One region of the Neorhizobium sp. T7_12 genome, then DNA from elsewhere that is predicted to be linked to it. Evidence: riboswitches for the same ligand, from Rfam matches in the RefSeq annotation. Region 1 holds a riboswitch; each other region holds the start of a gene.
What was found. A riboswitch is a leader RNA that binds a small molecule or an ion and turns the genes downstream of it on or off. The one in region 1 is predicted to bind thiamine pyrophosphate.

Region 1 (3,327 bases):
GCGCGGCGGATCGAAATCGAAACGCAGCGACTGGTAGATCGCCACTTCGAGCGTGGTCGCGGCCGGCCCACCGCCGAGCACTAGGACGAGCGTGAAGCTCGTGGCGCACAGCATGAAGATCAGGCCGGCAATGCCGGGGATGACGCGGCGGGCTGCAGGCCACTCGATGAAACGGAAAACGGAGAAGGGTTTCATCCCGAGGCTGGAGGAGAGCAGCCAATATTCCGCCGGCAGGCGCTCCAGCGCCGCAAGCAGCAGCCTCCCGGCGAGCGGCAGGTTGAAGAACACATGTGCCAGCAATATGCCGGAAAGCCCGTAAATGCTGACCGGCTGTTCGAGGCCGAGCTTCAATAGCAGGCTGTTCATCACTCCTTGCCGTCCCCAGATGCCGATCAGGCCGAGCGCACCGATCAGCACCGGCAGGCCCATCGGCAATGCCATCAGCCGGATGATCCACACGCGGCCCGGAAAGCGCGGGCGGCGTGCGAGCGCGAGTGCGACGGGAAGGGCGAAGACGACCGACAGCAGCGTCGAAAGAACCGCCTGCAGCAGTGTGAAACGCAGAATTCGCCAGGTATAGGCGGTGAACAGCCGGCTTTGGGTGTTGCCTGCGTCCCAGGAGAGAAGGGCGGCGACTGCGATGCCGACGAAGAAGGCGATTCCGGCAAGGCTCAGCAGCCCCCAGCCTATCCCGCGTCTCCGCTCCGCCCTCGTCAGCATGGGATCAGTTCATGCTCATAGCGGTCAGCCATTCGTCGATCCAGGCCTGCCGGTTCTTGGCCACCTGATCCGACCCCATCAGGAAAGTCTTGGTCGGCTGCACCAGGTTGTTGAATGCGTCGGGGAGCGGCTGGGAGGTCTTGGCGGCCGGCATCATCCAATTGGTGGTCGGGATGACGTCCTGGAAGGCCGGCGAGACCATGAATTTCAGGAACTGTTTCGCGAGATCCTTGTCTCCCGCCCCCTTCAGCATGCCGGCGACCTCGATCTGGATGTAATGGCCTTCGGAGAAGGAGGCGGCCTGGTAGCGCTCCGTCTTCTCCTCGACCATGTGATAGGCTGGCGAGGTCGTGTAGGAAAACACCATCGGCACTTCGCCCTTGGTGAATAGGCCATAGGCCTCCGACCAGCCGGGCGTGACGGTCAGCACACGTTTCCTGAGCTTGCCCCAGGCCTCCGGTGCCTGGTCGCCATAGACCGATTTCACCCAGAGCAGCAGGCCGAGGCCGGGTGTCGACGTGCGCGGGTCCTCGATGGCGATCTTCTGTGCCGGATCGCCGTCCACCAGGTCCTTGAGGCTTCTGGGTGGGTTCTTGATTGCCTGCGTGTCATAGACGACGGCGAAATGGCCGTAGTCGTAGGGGATGAACGTGTCGTCGCTGTAATTGCCGGGGACCTTGGCCGCGGCGGCGTCGAGCCCGTGCGGCTCGAACAGACCGGTCGCCTTGGCCTCGGAGATCAGATTGGTATCGAGGCCGAGCGCGATATCGGCGTCGGTGCCTTTGCCCTCCAGTTTCAGGCGGGTCAGAAGCGCCACGCCATCGGCGACGCCGACGAAATCGAGTTTGCAGGCGCAGGTTTTCTCGAAAGCCTCCTTGACCTTCGGTCCCGGTCCCCAGTCGGAGATGAAGCTCTCGTAGGTGTAGACGGTCAGCGTCTTTTCTTGCGCTTCGGCCGGCGCGGAAAGGGAAAGGGCGGCAGCGGCCGCGAATATGGAAAGAATGGTGCTGCGCATCAGCGTCTCCTCGTTGTGGTGACAAAGGGGAATAGGCGCTGATGAAGAGCCGTCTAATCCCTCCGCCGGTGTTAACCGGATCAGGTTCCGCGGGTTGGCCAAAGGCCTCTCAGCCGCACGAAAACGCGCGGCACCCCGTTAGAGCAGGATCAGATTTAGCGGCGAGGCGAATGGCTGGCAAGAGGCGGTCTGCGACCGGCTCAAAGCGCATTCGGCAGGAGCAACACGGCTCGGTGGTTCATTGCTCAGTGGTTCTGCGGAAACACTTTCAGCTCACGCGGAACGATCGCCATGCCGCCCAGCCGGTTGGCAACGGCGTAGTCGATGGTCTTCTCGACCACCTCGGGCATGACCGGTTTGGTGAGCACGCCGAGCGAGCCTTCGACGCCGGCTTCCACATCGTCCGGATTACCCGTCATGAAGACGACGGTGATGCCATATTGCTCGGCAAGCTCGCGGCCAATCTCCGGACCAGTCCGGCCGTCCGAGAGATTGACATCGACCAAGGCGATATCGGCATAGGCGGCGAGCGCCAGGGCGTGTTTGCGGGCATTGGCAAAACCGGCGACTTTCAGGCCCATGGCTTCGATCGTCTCGGCTACATCGAGCGCGATCAGAAACTCGTCTTCGACAATCATAACTCTTTGATTCATCGCCTCAGTGGCCAGCCGACGACGCGTAACATTTGTCAGCATTGGATGTCCCCATTCGATTGATCGGTTCTTTGCAGGCCGATCCGTCCCCGGGACATTTCGACCACTACTCACACCCAGAACGCCCCGGGACATCATATGTTCCGCTCCGCGACAAATATTTTTTCAACTAACTAATTGTTAAGCTTAACAAATCGCAAATCAGCCTTCGATTTCCTCGCGCAGCATTTCGAGTTCCAGCCATTCTTCTTCCATTTTGCTGATGCTTTGGCGCAGCTTTTCCATCTCCGCGGCCAGCTGGTTGAAAGCGGCGGGATCCTTGGTGAAGAGGTTGGGATCGGCCATTTTCTTCTCGCGGGCGGCGATCTCGGCCTCGGCTTTTGCCATTTCCTTCGGCAGGTTCTCGAGCGCGAATTTCTGCTTGAAGGAAAGCTTGCCTTTGCCCTTGGGGGTGCCGGAAACCGGTGCCGCGGTATCGGTTTTTGCCCTGTCAGCTTTCTCCGTGCGGCGCCTTTCCTCCAGCGCGCCTTTCCGCTGCGCCAGCATATCCGTGTAGCCGCCGGCATATTCGATCCAGCGGCCGTCCGGTGCGTCCGGATTTGCGGGGGCGATGGTCGAGGTCACGGTGCGGTCGAGGAAGTCGCGGTCGTGGCTGACGAGGATGACGGTGCCGGAATAGCCGGCGACGATTTCCTGCAGCAGGTCCAGCGTCTCGATGTCGAGGTCGTTGGTCGGTTCGTCCAATATCAGGAGGTTGGACGGCCGGGCCATGATGCGGGCGAGCATCAGCCGGGCGCGCTCGCCGCCGGAAAGGTTCCTGATCGGTGTCCTGATCTGCTCCGGCTGGAACAGGAAGTCCTTCATGTAGCCTGCGACATGCCGCTGTTCGCCGTTGACCAGCAGCGTCTCGCCGCGTCCATCCGTCAGATAGTGGGACAG
Region 2 (3,327 bases), on a different contig from region 1:
CGACAATCGCCGTGACGCCCTTGCCGCCGAGCGCCCGGGCATCTGTCGCAGCCGGGATCTCCACCTCGTCATCGGCAGCCTTGGCAAGGATGGCGACGGCGAGCGGATGGCTGGAGCCGGTTTCCAGCGCGGCGGCCAAGCGCAGCACGTCTTCCGCATTGCGGCCGAAGGCGATGACATCGGTCACCTGGGGCTTGCCGGCCGTCAACGTGCCGGTCTTGTCGAGCGCGACGGCGGTGATCTTGCCGAGCGTTTCGAGCACCGCGCCGCCCTTCATCAAGAGGCCGCGGCGGGCACCCGACGACAGCGATGCGGCGATTGCCGCCGGCGTCGAGATGACCAGCGCGCAGGGGCAGCCGATCAAGAGGATCGCCAGGCCTTTGTAGACCCACTCGCTCCAGGACGCACCGACAACGAGCGGCGGCAAGATGGCGACCAGTGCGGCAACGGCGACGACACCCGGCGTGTAATACCGCGAGAACCGGTCGATGAAGCGTTCGGTCGGGGCCTTGCTCTCCTGCGCCTCCTCGACCAGCCGCACCACGCGGGCAATCGTATTGTCCTCGGCAGCTGCCGTGACCCGAACCCGCAGAGCGGCATCGCCGTTGATCGTGCCGGCAAACACCGTATCGTCGATGCCCTTGGCAACCGGCGTGCTTTCGCCCGTCACCGGCGCTTCGTCGATCGCGCTTTCGCCGGCGATGATGACGCCGTCCGCCGAAATGCGGTCGCCGGGACGCACGAGGATGGTCGCGCCAACCGCAAGGCTCTCGGCCGGCACTTCGCGGGTCTGGCCGTTTTCTTCGAGCAGCGCGTTCTTCGGCACCAGCGCCGTCAGGCTCTGGATGCTCTGCCGCGCCTTGCCGGCCGCGACCCCTTCCAGCAATTCGCCGATGAGGAAAAGGAAGACCACGGCGGCGGCCTCTTCCGACGCGTCGATGATGACAGCGCCAACGGCGGCGATCGTCATCAGCATCTCGATCGAAAACGGCGTACCGGCAAGTGCTGCCATGATCGCGCGCCGGGCGATCGGCACGAGGCCGACCAACATCGCGGCGGCGAAGATATAGGTGTCATAGGCGGGAACGAGGTGGCCGAGCCCGTAAGCCGCCGTCAACACGAACCCGACCAGGATGGTCAGGCGGCCCTTTGCCGATTTCCACCACGGCCCGTCCATCGGCCCGTGATCGTGGCCATGCAGGTCTTCGATTTCTTTGGTGGCGTGGTCGTTATGGGAATGATCGTGCCCACCGTCGTGGCTATGTTGGCCGTGACCGGCCTCCCCCTCATCCGACCGCTCCGCGGCCACCTTCTCCCCGCTGGGGAGAAGAAGACTTGCCGCTCCGTCTCCGTCCTCCTCTCCCCTTGGGGAGAGGTCCACCGAGCGAAGCGGAGGTGGGGTGAGGGGGCCGCTCGCTCCGACGTTGGCCGGCGCCCTCTGACCCAGCGCCCTCAGCGTATACCCCAGCCCGACAACCTTCTTCTCGATCGCGCCAAGATCGCCTGTCCCGTCGTGCTTTACCGTCATCGTGCCGGACGCAACCGAAACGGACACGTCCGCGACGCCCGGCATGCGGCGAACCGCGGTGTCGATCTTCGTCGCGCAGCTGGCGCAATCCATGCCGCCAACCTTGTATCGTGCCTGTGTCGTGGCGCTCATCGTCTCTTTCCCGTTTGGACCGAGCCCCGTCTCTACAACCTCTAGCGACTAGAGCTGCAAGGCCTAAAATCAGAAAAAATCACTGGCGAAGCGCATTCTCTTTGCTGTAAGCCATGGTGAAGACAGGGGCGTCCGGCAGAGCCGGGCTGAGAAGCACCCTTAGAACCTGAACCAGATCATGCTGGCGGAGGGAGTCGTCCGGGCGTTCAACATTGCGCCCCGCGCCTGCCCCGCCGAACGAGGCAGACATGCAGACGACAACGCTCCTTGCGGAAACCCCCGGCCAGCTGTTGACGGCGATGCGCGCGAAAAATCCGCTCGTCCAGAACATCACCAATTTCGTAGCGATGAACATCGCAGCCAACGTGATGCTCGCGGCCGGCGCCTCGCCCGCCATGGTACACACCAAGGAAGAAGCCGGCGAATTCGCCCGTATCGCTTCGGCCCTGACGATCAATATCGGCACCCTGTCGCCGGATTTCCTGGCCGGCATGAAGGCCGCGGCCGCCTCCGCCACGGAAGCTGGCAAGCCATGGGTGCTCGATCCCGTCGCCCATTACGCCACCGCCTATCGTCGCGCGGCAGTCGCCCAGCTCATCGAACTGAAGCCCACGGTCATCCGTGGCAATGCGTCGGAAATCATCGCGCTGGCCGGCAGCCAGTCGAGCGGCCATGGCGTCGATAGCGGCGACAGCGTTGCGGCGGCCGAAAGTTCCGCCATCGCCATCACCCAGCGGCAGGCCTGCGTGGTGGCCGTCACCGGCGAGGTGGATTTCGTCACCGACGGCCGGCGTTCGGTCCGCATCCTTGGCGGCTCCGCCCTGATGCCGCGGGTCACCGCGCTCGGCTGCTCGCTCACCTGCCTGGTCGGCGCCTTTGCGGCAAGCACGGACGATCCCTTCGAGGCGACGGTCGCCGCACTCGCCATGTTCGCGGTCGCGGGAGAGGAAGCGGCGTTTACCGCCTCCGGTCCCGGCTTCTTCTCGCCGATCTTCCTCGACCGTCTCGCGGCGCTGACCGGCGAGACGCTCGATGCCAAGGCAAGGATCGTTTCCGCATGAAAAAGACCTTCGATCTTTCCGTCTACCTCGTCCTCGACCCGGATCTCTGCCGCGACATCGGCATGGTCGAGACGGCAAGGCTGGCGGTCGCCGGCGGCGCGACCATCGTCCAGCTCCGCGACAAGCAGGCGGATACAGCTAAGATGATCGAAACCGGCCGGGCTCTGAAGGCGGTGCTGGCAGGCACCGGCGTGCCCCTGATCATCAACGACGACGTGGAGGCAGCGATCGTGATTGGAGCGGAAGGCCTGCATGTCGGCCAGAGCGATATGGTGGCGGCGATGGCGCGCCAGCGCGCCGGCCATGGCATGATCCTCGGCCTCTCGGTCGAAAACGAAGACCTGGCGCGACGGGTGGATCCGTCCATCATCGATTATGTCGGCATCGGTCCCGTCTTTGCGACCGGCACCAAACCCGACCACAAGCAGCCGATCGGTTTCAACGGGCTTGCGCGCATCGTCGCCATGGCGTCGGTTCCGGCAGTGGCGATCGGCGGCGTCAAGGCGGATCATGCCGGCCTCGCACTCGCCGCCGGCGCAAAGGGCATCGCGGTCGTCTCCGCTATCTGCGGCCAGCCCGATCCTGAAGCCGCAGCCCGCAGAATTG
Region 3 (3,327 bases), on a different contig from region 1:
TGCTCCTCCGGGAAAAATGCGCGCCCCGCATGGCCTTCCAGCTTCATCTGGGTCAGCTCGAAATTGCGGAACCCGCCGAGCGTCGCATCCACCTTGCCGCCGATCAGCGACGGTGAGAGCGAAAAATTGACGTTGATCAGTTCCACATCGCCGTTCGAAAGCCCTTCGGAGGCCAGCATGCGCTTCAGCATCGCATCCTCGAAGCCGGTGACGGAAAAGCCGACCTTCTTGCCCTTCAGGTCCTTGAGGCTCTTGATCGGACCGTCCGCCAGCACAGTGACGGTGTTCAAGGGCGTCTCGACCAGCGTGCCGAACCGCACGAGCGGCAGGCCTGCCTCGTGGTCGAGATAGAGATTGGGCTGGTAGTGGATGCCGATATCCGCCTGCCCTGCGGAGACGAGGCGCGGCACCGCGGAGGCATCGGACGGCGGGATAAGCTCGACGTCGAGATTGGCATCGCCAAACAGCCCGCGTTGCTGGGCGATGACCATCGGCGCATGGTCCGGATTGACAAACCATTCGAGCAGCACGCTGAGCTTGTCGGCGGCCTGCGCAGAAATCGGGGTGGCAAGGCTGGCTAGCGCGATGAAGGACGCGGTGAGGATACGGATCATGATCGGACGGAACTCCTTGATGCGAACTGGGATGAGGATGAAGATGAGAGGTCGGCTTCGCTGGCCCACGGGGCGAGCCCGGCGGTCAGCCGGTCGATGAGAAGCCTTAGAATGAGGGTAAGGATTGCCAGTATGGTCATCGCCGCGAACACGGTGTCGGTCTGCATGCGGGCATTGGCCTGGACCATCACGAAGCCGAGCCCGCCGGACGCGCCCACCCATTCGCCGACCACGGCTCCAAGCGGCGCAAGCGGGGCAGCGACCCGAAGACCGGAGACGAGGCTCGGGATCGCCAGCGGCACGCGCATCGACACCAGCGTCTGCCAGTGGTTCGCGCCCTCCAGCGAGACGGCGTCAAGGATTTCCTGATCGGTGCGGCGAAGACCGTCGGCAAAGGCGGAGGCGACCGGAAAGAAGATGATGATCGTCGTCATCGCCACCTTCGAGGCGAGCCCGAAACCCAGCCAGAGAACCAGGATCGGCGCCAGCACGAAGACGGGAAAGGCCTGCAGGATCAGCACCATCGGCCAGACGAGACGGCCAAGCCGCGGCAACGCGGCGACCCCGAATGCCGTGGCGATGCCGAGGCCTGCGCCGATCGCGAGGCCCAGCGCGATTTCCGTCAGCGTGACGAGGCCGTTCTGCAGCAGGAAACCCGGCTGCCGCCCGAAGGCGGAAGCGACGGCAATCGGAGACGGCAGAATGTAGCGGGGCGGAGCAAACAGCCAGACGCCCGCTTGCCAGAGGGCGACAAGCAGGACGAGGCCGATGACCGCATGGGACGCGCGCATGATGCTACGCGCCGAACCTGCACGCCGGGACCGGATGCCCTTTCGGGACAACGGGAAGAATGGATGTCATCGGTCGATCTCCAGATCAGTCAATCACGGAGATCCAGGTAAAGCGGAGAAGAGAAAGTATCGTCGAATGACGCTTATTTCCGTTCCTACGCCGGCATGACCCGGATCAGGTTCAAGGGTCCGGCTCACCGCCATCTCAGCATCGTCAAGATGCCCCCCTCGGAAGAACACGATAACTGTCGGTTTTCGCTATGTCTGTCAAGCGGACCGGACGGTCCGCCCGCTATCGTTTCCAACTCACCGCGCGTAGAGACGGTCGAGGCGGACCACCCTGCCCAGCAGGGCCAGCGCGATGACGGTGAAGAGGATCAGGACGGCCGAGATGGCATGCGCGGTCGGCTCCAGGCTGAAGGTCGATTCCGCGTAGATGCGGACCGGCAGCGTCGTCAGTCGGGCGGTGGTGAGGAAGCTCGTCACCGTCACCTCGCCGAAGCTCAGCAGGAAGCCGACGATGCCGGCTGCGAACAGCCCCGGCGCCAGGCCTGGCATGATGATCAGGAAGAAGCGCCGCACCGGGCTTGCGCCGAGGCTCGCCGCCGCCTCCTCCTGCGCCCGGTCGAGCCCCATGACCGAGGTGGTCAGAAGCGTGATCGCAAACGGCAGAATGACGATCACGTGGATCGCCACGAGGCCGAGGAAGGGCGGAATGATCAGGTAGATCTGCAAGAGCCGCAGCATTCCGACCCCGATCGCCACGTGGGGCAGCGACATCGGCAGCAGCCAGAAAGCCAGGAGCGCGGAGCGACCCTTGAACGGATAACGGGCGAGCGCGAAGGCCGCCGGCAGCGAAAGCGAAAGCGCCACCAGCATCGAGGTGACGGCAAGCCGCACCGACACCCAAAAGGCATCCGCGTAGGTTCCGGCAAAAAACACCGCCTCGTACCATTTGAGGGTGAAACCGCGGAAGCCGGAAGCGGTCGCCTGCGGCACGTCGTTGAAACTCTGGATGCAGACCAGCACCAGCGGCAGCAGCAGGAGCAGCAGCGAGATGGCGAGCAGCAGTTTCGAGACGATCGGCCCGAGGATGTTGATGATCGGCACCAACCAGCGCGGTATGCTCCAGGGATTGCTGGGCTTGCCCTTCAGCCACGGCATCAGGCGGTTGAGCGAATAGGCGCAGAGCGCCGCAAACGCGAGACCGGTGACGGTCATGATGATAGCAAGTGCTGCGGCAAGCGGCGCATTGAGGTTCTTGATCGCTTCCTGCAGCACCAGCATGCCCGTGGTCCAGACCTTCTTTCCGCCGAGCAGGGAGGCGGAAACGTAAGCCGTGGTCGCCATCAGGAAAACGATCACAGTGCCGGAGCGCAGGCCGGGCAGCGAAAGCGGCAGGTCGACGGTGAGAAACCGGACCGCGGGAGAGGCGCCGAGGCTCTGGGCCGCTTCATGCACGCGCGGCGAAGTGTTCTGCAGGTTATCGTAGAGCGCCAGCACCATGAAGGGCAGGAAGACCTGCGCCAGCGCGACCGCGACCGCGCCGTGCGTGAACAGCATGTACCGGGCCGGCGGAATGCCGATCAGCCCGGTGACCGAATTGATCAGCCCTTCGGGTGCCAGCAGGAGAATGATGCCGAGCGAGCGCACCACGACATTGGTCAGCAGCGGAATGAGGATGACGGCGAATGCGGCCGCGCGGTATTTCACCGGCATCCGTGCCAGCCAGTGGGCAAGCGGGTAACCGAGAAGCGCGGTGATGACGGTCACGCCGAGGCCAAGCAGGATGGTTTCGGAGACGACGCCGAAATAGAAGCCGTCGGAGACGATATCCCGGAACTGCGCGATCGACGGCGTTATGAACAGCGGGCCGAAAGGATCGGGATACTCGTGCAAGGAGAGCACGAGTACCACGAACA
Region 4 (3,327 bases), on a different contig from region 1:
GCCGCAGATGATCATCGCCTGGTTGATGATGGTCAGGATCGTCTCGGAGGAAGCCAGCTTGACGTTGTTCATGGCGATCGAAAACGCCATGGACGACAGCTGGACGTGATCCGCCTTGGCATCCGCGTAGATCCTGAGGCCGGAGAGGATGCCGGCCTTGAGGAGCTGCAGCAGGTTCGAGGCTTCGGCGAGCCTCAGCGCGCCGGGCGGTTGGGTGCCGCCGGCCTTGCGGGCGGCGGCGCGCACGAAGGCCTGGGCGCGCAGTACCGCATCGGCGGCGATCCCGTACCAGACCGCGCTCCAGAGGAGATGCGAGGTGGCGAGCATCGATTGCGCCGCGATTTCGGCGAACGGCTTTGGAAAGATCTGGACGGACGGCGCCTCGCCCCTGAAGAGGAAGCCGTCGGAGCAAGTGCCGCGCATGCCGAGCGTATCCCAGTCGACGGTCTTCTGCAGGGTATACTGGCCTTGCTTGAAGACGGTCATGACCTGGTCGGTCGGTGCGGCCTTTTCGTTGGAGCGCGAGGTGACCATGATCGCATCGGCGTGGGCGCCGTAGGAAATCACCGTCGCATCCTTGGTCAGGCGGCAGACGTCGCCCTCGACCTCGATCGCGCAGATGGAGTTGCGCATATTGCCGCCGATGCCGCCCTCGGTCGTCGCGGAGGCGACGAGAAGCTGGCGGCCGGCAAGCTCGCGCATGAAGTCCTTATGCCATTCGCTGTCGCCACCATGCTCCACGAGGCTCGAAACCTTAATCTGGTGCATGGCGAAAACCATGGCGCTCGCGGCGCAGGCCTGTCCCAGGATGGAGCAGACCTCGGCGATCTCGGCGATCGAAGCGCTCTCGCCGCCGAACGCGGCCGGGATCTGGATGCCGATCAGGCGCTCGGCTTTCATGGCATCGACCGCTTCGCGGGGGAAGCGGCCGTCATGATCGACGCGGTCGGCAAATTCGGCCGCTACGGTTGCCACGCGGTGAGCGCGGGCGCTCAGGCTCATGTCGGCGGCAAAGGCGGGGAGGCTCATCTCAAGCGGCCTCGCGCGCTTTCAGGATATGCGAAACCGTCTGCTCGATCGCAGCTATGCTGGCGAAGGACTTGCGGTTCAAAAGGCTGTCGGGAAACTCGATGTCGAAGGCCTCTTCCAGGCCGAGCATCAGTTGTACGGATGCAAATGAGGAGAGGCCGGCCGCATAAAGATCGGCGCCGTCTTCCAGCTCGGTCACCGCGACCGGAAGGCCGCCTACACGTGTGAGCAATTCGCGAATGGTCTCGTTCATCTCGACATCTCCGGATCGTTCAAATCTGCGTTCATCGCTGGGGACGTTACTACGCAGGAAAGCATAAGATTCCGGCAATAAACGTCGTGAAGTTAGGGCTGCGGGATTCCGTAAAATCCGATCGATCGCCATCGGCATGGCCCGGCTTGACATCAACGGCCCGCGGGTTTCTGATGGCGCCATTCACCAGGGGGGTCCCGCCAAGGGGCTGAGATACTGCTGGTCGGAACGGCTTTGGCCGGCCGAGGCGCAGTGACCCGTTGAACCTGATCCAGTTCATACTGGCGTAGGGACGGTGCGGGCGCTGCGGCAGCGAGGGCGGGAAACCGTCCTTCGCATTCCGGGGTGTTTTTCCATCATTCCAACACTGGAACTGGGTCTCCAAACGTCAAACCTTGGAGCCTTGAACCATGAATATCGCAACCACCAAGCTCACCCCGGTCGTCACCACCGGCCCGCTTCCCGTTTCCACGAAGGTCCTGAAAGCAGGAACGATCCACCCGGACGTCCGCGTGCCGATGCGCCAGATCGCATTGCATCCGACCTCCGGCGAACCGCCGGTCACCGTCTACGATTCCTCCGGTCCCTATACCGTCGAAGGCGCCGCGATCAGCATCGATGCCGGCCTGCCGCGCCTGCGCGAAAGCTGGATTGCCGCCCGCGGCGATGTCGAAACCTATGAGGGCCGCATCGTCAGGCCGGAGGATAACGGCTTCGTGTCCGGCAGCCACCTGACGCCGGAATTCCCGATCCGCAACCAACCGTTCAAGGCGAAGACGGGCAGGGCCGTCACCCAGATCGCCTATGCGCGGGCCGGCATCGTCACGCCGGAGATGGAATTCGTCGCCATCCGCGAGAACCTCGGCCGGCAGGCGGCCAGCGAGCCGCTCATCCGCGACGGCGAAAGTTTCGGCGCCCATGTGCCGGACTTCGTGACGCCGGAATTCGTTCGGCGCGAAGTCGCGGAAGGCAGGGCGATCATTCCTGCCAACATCAACCATCCCGAATCCGAACCGATGATCATCGGCCGGAACTTCCTGGTGAAGATCAATGCCAATATCGGCAATTCGGCCGTCACCTCGTCGATGGCCGAGGAAGTCGAGAAGATGGTCTGGGCGATCCGCTGGGGCGCCGATACGGTCATGGACCTGTCGACCGGCCGCAACATCCACAATATCCGCGACTGGATCATCCGCAATTCGCCGGTGCCGATCGGCACCGTGCCGCTCTACCAGGCGCTCGAAAAGGTGAACGGCGTTGCCGAAGACCTGACCTGGGAGGTCTATCGCGACACGCTGATCGAGCAGGCGGAGCAGGGTGTCGACTACTTCACCATCCATGCCGGCGTGCGGCTCGCCTATATCCCGCTCACCGTCAACCGCGTCACCGGCATCGTTTCCCGCGGCGGCTCGATCATGGCCAAGTGGTGTCTGCACCACCACAAGGAAAGTTTCCTCTACGAACATTTCGAGGAAATCTGCGACATCGCCCGGGCCTACGACGTGTCGTTCTCGCTCGGCGACGGTCTTCGCCCGGGTTCGATCGCCGATGCCAATGACGCGGCGCAGTTCGCGGAACTGGAGACCCTCGGGGAATTGACGAAGATCGCCTGGGCGAAGGATTGCCAGGTGATGATCGAAGGCCCCGGCCATGTGCCGATGCACAAGATCAAGGCCAACATGGACAAGCAGCTCGCGGTCTGCGGCGAGGCGCCGTTCTACACGCTCGGGCCGCTGACCACCGATATCGCGCCGGGCTACGACCACATCACGTCGGGTATCGGGGCGGCGATGATCGGCTGGTTCGGCACCGCCATGCTCTGCTACGTGACGCCCAAGGAACATCTCGGCCTGCCGGACCGCAACGACGTCAAGGTTGGCGTCATCACCTACAAGATCGCGGCACATGCCGCCGATCTCGCCAAAGGCCATCCGGCGGCGCAGGTGCGCGACGACGCGCTGTCGCGCGCCCGCTTCGAATTCCGCTGGGAGGACCAGTTCAACCTGTCGCTCGATCCGGAAACGGCCCGCTCGATGCATGACGAG

Region 2: linked by a shared signal. The riboswitch ahead of thiM (hydroxyethylthiazole kinase) and the one ahead of thiB (thiamine ABC transporter substrate binding subunit) in region 1 are both predicted to bind thiamine pyrophosphate.
Region 3: linked by a shared signal. The riboswitch ahead of C5J26_RS04050 (ABC transporter permease) and the one ahead of thiB (thiamine ABC transporter substrate binding subunit) in region 1 are both predicted to bind thiamine pyrophosphate.
Region 4: linked by a shared signal. The riboswitch ahead of thiC (phosphomethylpyrimidine synthase ThiC) and the one ahead of thiB (thiamine ABC transporter substrate binding subunit) in region 1 are both predicted to bind thiamine pyrophosphate.

What each region holds. Positions count from the first base shown of each region.
Region 1 covers NZ_PVBK01000012.1:119,504-122,830, forward strand. The annotation lists gene thiP (thiamine/thiamine pyrophosphate ABC transporter permease ThiP) at 1-720, opposite strand, end outside; gene thiB (thiamine ABC transporter substrate binding subunit) at 725-1,735, opposite strand; TPP riboswitch at 1,776-1,883, opposite strand; gene C5J26_RS22665 (response regulator) at 1,981-2,430, opposite strand; gene C5J26_RS22670 (ABC-F family ATP-binding cassette domain-containing protein) at 2,590-3,327, opposite strand, start outside.
Region 2 covers NZ_PVBK01000013.1:24,027-27,353, reverse strand. The annotation lists gene C5J26_RS23070 (heavy metal translocating P-type ATPase) at 1-1,660, opposite strand, end outside; TPP riboswitch at 1,775-1,870, shown strand; gene thiM (hydroxyethylthiazole kinase) at 1,909-2,721, shown strand; gene thiE (thiamine phosphate synthase) at 2,718-3,327, shown strand, end outside.
Region 3 covers NZ_PVBK01000001.1:793,493-796,819, reverse strand. The annotation lists gene C5J26_RS04055 (ABC transporter substrate-binding protein) at 1-614, opposite strand, end outside; gene C5J26_RS04050 (ABC transporter permease) at 611-1,405, opposite strand; TPP riboswitch at 1,541-1,644, opposite strand; gene C5J26_RS04045 (ABC transporter permease subunit) at 1,712-3,327, opposite strand, start outside.
Region 4 covers NZ_PVBK01000017.1:11,691-15,017, reverse strand. The annotation lists gene C5J26_RS25745 (acyl-CoA dehydrogenase family protein) at 1-1,029, opposite strand, end outside; gene C5J26_RS25740 (acyl carrier protein) at 1,031-1,282, opposite strand; TPP riboswitch at 1,461-1,593, shown strand; gene thiC (phosphomethylpyrimidine synthase ThiC) at 1,693-3,327, shown strand, end outside.